One region of the Lacticaseibacillus styriensis genome, then DNA from elsewhere that is predicted to be linked to it. Evidence: riboswitches for the same ligand, from Rfam matches in the RefSeq annotation. Region 1 holds a riboswitch; the other holds the start of a gene.
What was found. Region 1 has a riboswitch for lysine ahead of lysA (diaminopimelate decarboxylase). Riboswitches for the same ligand answer to the same signal wherever they lie in the genome.

Region 2: it holds a riboswitch for lysine, as region 1 does, so the genes downstream of both, LACSTY_RS14305 (ABC transporter permease subunit) here and lysA (diaminopimelate decarboxylase) in region 1, are expected to answer to the same signal.

The regions. Positions count from the first base shown of each region.
Region 1 covers NZ_CP132483.1:107,050-109,238, reverse strand. The annotation lists lysine riboswitch at 395-574, shown strand; gene lysA (diaminopimelate decarboxylase) at 711-2,060, shown strand; gene dapD (2,3,4,5-tetrahydropyridine-2,6-dicarboxylate N-acetyltransferase) at 2,070-2,189, shown strand, end outside.
Region 2 covers NZ_CP132483.1:3,053,752-3,055,940, reverse strand. The annotation lists gene LACSTY_RS14305 (ABC transporter permease subunit) at 1-1,378, opposite strand, end outside; lysine riboswitch at 1,485-1,658, opposite strand; gene LACSTY_RS14300 (helix-turn-helix domain-containing protein) at 1,819-2,189, shown strand, end outside.

The DNA of each region.
Region 1 (2,189 bases):
ACTCTGTCATTTTATTTTGTACTTTAGCAGACTCTCCCAGAAACACAACCCCCAGCGACGGCGGAAAATCAGCACGTTTTGTCGGCATTGCATAGAAACAAAGTGTTGAAATTTGTTTCTAATTTTTTTGCTCAAATGGGTGACGGGGCGTTTGGGGTAGTGGGTGGCGAACAATGGGCTGGCGCAGGAACGAGTCTGCATGTAAGGAGCTTGATTCAATGGCTAATCTCTGCTGCTCTCGTAAACGCGTTCACTGGGCCAGAAACCTGCGTGTAAGGACCTCAGGCGCAATGGCCAAGTTCGGGCCATCACGCCTGAGGCCACTTACACTCCGGTTTCTAACCGGCCCAGTTCACGCTCTTGACGCCTTCGTTTTTTTATTATAGTCTGGTGATAAACAGATAGAGGTTGCAACCAACATGAGTATCCGAATCGAGCGAGATCCTTCGCATTGACATTTGGTGAAAGGGGCGGTTGCCGAAATGGGGGCGCCGGGATCGGCAAGCCTGTTGGGCCAGGGTTGAATAAATCCTGTACTGTCGCTTAGAAACCTAAGCGGGGCGCTATCATTCAAGTAGATTGCAAGTTGGGATCTTTTTGTTTGACGCGTGGCCAAACAAAAGGATCCCTTTTCGTTTGCCATCGCCCTGCCGTAACGCGTTCACTGGGCCAGAAACCGGCCCAGTGAACGCTCAAGGAGGATGCCTGATATGAATTTTGCTACAAATCAAGAAGGTCAATTAACCATTGGCGGCGTTGCGGCCAGTCAACTGGCGCACACGTTTCAAACACCGCTTTACGTGTATGATGTCGGAGCGATTCGCCACCAGATTCGCGCGTTTAAACAAGTTTTTGAGGCTGCCAACGTCCGTTATGCTGTCAGTTATGCTTCCAAGGCGTTTGCGACCATTGCAATGTACGATGTCGCCAAGGCTGAAAACATTCATGTCGATGTGGTTTCCGGCGGCGAATTATACACGGCTCAAGCCGCCGATTTTCCCATGGCAAAGGTCAGCTTTCATGGCAATAACAAAAGCAAAGCTGAATTGCAACAAGCACTGGATGCCGGCGTCGGCACGATCATCGTGGACAATTTTCATGAATTGGATCTGCTTGATGAGCTCTTGAAAGCAGCAGTTGGCCAACAAGATGTTTTGATTCGGGTCGCTCCCGGGATTAGCGCCCACACCCATGCTTATGATCAAACCGGCCAAACTGACAGTAAATTCGGCTTTGATCTTGAAAGCGGGCAGGCAGATGAAGCAGCCAAGCGGATTTTAGCCGACGAACATCTGAACCTGCTCGGCATCCACGCCCATATCGGCTCGCAGATTTTTGAAGTAGCCGGATTTGAAGCCGTCACCCAAAAGCTGCTGACAGTCCTCGATAACTGGCACCGGCAATTCGGTTTCACCCCGCAAGTGCTCAATGTCGGCGGTGGGTTCGGGATTGCTTACACCAGCCAGGATGATCCGTTGCCGCCAGAAGCGTTTGTCAAAGCCATTCTGAGCACCCTCAAGACGCAAAGTAGTCAGCTCGATTGGCCGCTTCCGGCAGTCTGGATTGAACCGGGGCGGTCGATTGTCGGCCCCGCCGGCTACAGCCTTTACACGGTCGGCAGCCGTAAAGACGTGCCTGGGCTGCGGCCATATGTTGCAGTTGACGGCGGCATGGGCGACAACATTCGCCCCGCCCTTTATCAGGCGCAATACACTGCGGTGGTTGCCGATTACCCGACCGCCAAGCCAACCGAGCATGTCCATCTCGTCGGCAAGTACTGCGAATCCGGGGATATTTTAATCGACGATGCCCCATTGCCCGCCACCCAGCCAGGTGATGTGGTTGCCGTTTTCGACACCGGCGCTTATGGCTACTCCATGGCATCCAACTACAACCGCAACCCGCGGCCGGCCGTCGTTTTCGTTGAAAATGGCCAGGCCCAGCTGGTCGTCACGCGCGAAACTTACGCCGACTTGATTCAGCACGATCACCACTACGCCGCACCGAGCTCGTCAACACCCGCAACCACCGCCAACAACGCTACTACCGCAACCAAATAGGAGGCCATCATGGCACAATTAGACACCCAAAAGATCATTTCAACCATTGCCAACAGTCAGAAAACAACACCCGTTAAGGTCTATCTCAAAGGCGAGTTAGCTGATTTGCATTTTCCAAAAAGTGTTCAC
Region 2 (2,189 bases), 190 kb from region 1:
CCGAGATAACCGACAGCACGGACGTATCCTTAATATTCACAATGAACTCATTCGTGACCGCTGGCAGGGAATTACGAACCGCTTGCGGCAGGATAACTTTCATCATGGTTTGTAGGTGCGTCATGCCCAGCGCACTGGCTGCTTCGAACTGCCCTTCATCGACGGAAATAATCCCGCCACGGATAATTTCGGAAATGTAGGCGCCAGTGTTAATCGAAACAATCAAAAGCGCTGCGGTGGTGCGATCCATGTTCAGGTGCCAGGCTTGGGCGGCGCCATAATACAAGACCGCTGCCTGAACAATCATTGGCGTGCCGCGGAAGACCTCGATATACAAGGAAAGCAGCCAATTGATAACTGCCCGCAAACCGCGCTGTCCCAACTTCTTGGGTTTTGGCGTGGTGCGAATAATCCCGACTAACAGGCCGATGATGAAGCCAACAAGGGTGCCGACCAAGGCCAGTAACAATGTCATACCGGTACCACGCAAGAGCATCGGTCCGTACTGCTTCATAATGGCCATGAACCAGTTACCGCTCTTTTCGGTCGAAGGCTGATTATCGACCGCCTCATTCATCAGGCGTGCCCGCTCCTTTTTAGAAATCGTAGCGAGCAGTTCATTGATTTTAGCTTTATTGGGATCGTTTTTCCGCAACCCGATTGCCAGGTTGGTGTCGCTGGCATCGGTTTTAAATCCCTGGCCCTTGGCAAAATGGATATACATCAGGTTCGGGTTGGCGCGTTCTGCCGTGATCCCTTCAGGAACTTCGGAAACGTAGCCGTCAATGGTGCCAGACTCCAAGGCCACCCGCATCGCTGGGAAGTCGTTCATGGCCGGTTCCTTGACGACTCCTTTGATTTGGTTGATCGCCTGATAGTGATAAGTACTGAGTTGAGCCGTCACTTTGGCGCCTTTAAAATCAGCAATACTCTTGGCTTTTGCATATTTGCTGTCTTTACGGACGACCATGGTCAGATTGGAAATGTAGTACGGATTGGTAAAATCAATCGTTTTGCGCCGATCCGGTGTTGGTGACATCCCGGCGATAATGGCATCGATTTTGCCGGAAGTTAAAGCAGGCGGCAGGCCATCCCAAGAGGTTTTGACCACAACGACTTTCTTGTGCAGTGCCTTAGCGACTTTCCGCGCAATCTGAACATCGTAACCATTGGCGTATTCATGACTGCCTTGAATCTTGACCGCGTTATTGGCATCTGTGTTCTGTGTCCAATTGAACGGTGCATAGCCGGCTTCCATACCGACTTTGAATGTGTTGTCGTCGCTCGCAGCATTGACCGGTTTAGCAGCAAAACCGCCAAGCAGCAGACTCAATACGAGCCCCAGCACACCCAAACGTGCAACCCAGTGTTTTTTCATAAAATGACATTCTCCCTTCTTGTAGTGGGAAATAGAGCTGGAACCAAAAAATCGACCTTTATTGAACAAGCAATAAAGGTCGATTCCATCGATTTTAGTCATAAACCAGAATCATAGCGCCCCGAAGCAACCTGCTTCGACAGTCCATGAGTTATGCGCTCATGGCCCAATGCGGATCGTCCGAACACGGCCCGACATTTCGGCGGCGGCACTTACGACTGGTTCAACATGATCCGGCACTCCCCAGTTTTCGTTGCCCACCGCAACCTCTATTTCTTGGTGGTGTATTTAAATGTCAAAATCGAGTTTAGCGGAATGGGGAATGAAAGTCAATTAAGTCTGTGCTGGCAAATGCATGAAAAATAGAAAGATATTTTGAAAAAATGACAAAACGTGTTAAATTTGTCTAATAAACTTCTCATAAAAAGGGGCGGGTGCTGATGCCGGAGGAGCCTGTCAAAGTCGGGGCCTATTTACGGGCGTTGCGTCTTGAGGAAAATGACTCATTGGAAGAAATTGCGGCGGGGATTACGACGGCCGCTACTTTGTCACGCTTTGAACGGGGGGAGACCCAGCTCAGTGCAGCCGTTGTTTTAAAACTGTTAACGCGCTTTGATCAAGATGTTGAATTGATGCAACAAGGCTATCGGGCATTGAATCCGGAGAATTTTTTCCAACAGGTTAATCGGGCCACGGTTGCCGGTAAGTCAGCGTTGCAGGTGTTAGCGCAAAAGCAGTATCGCTTGTGGCGACAAACCGGGCTGATTTTTTACCGACTGAATCAGATTAATATTCTGGCCCACAATGGGTT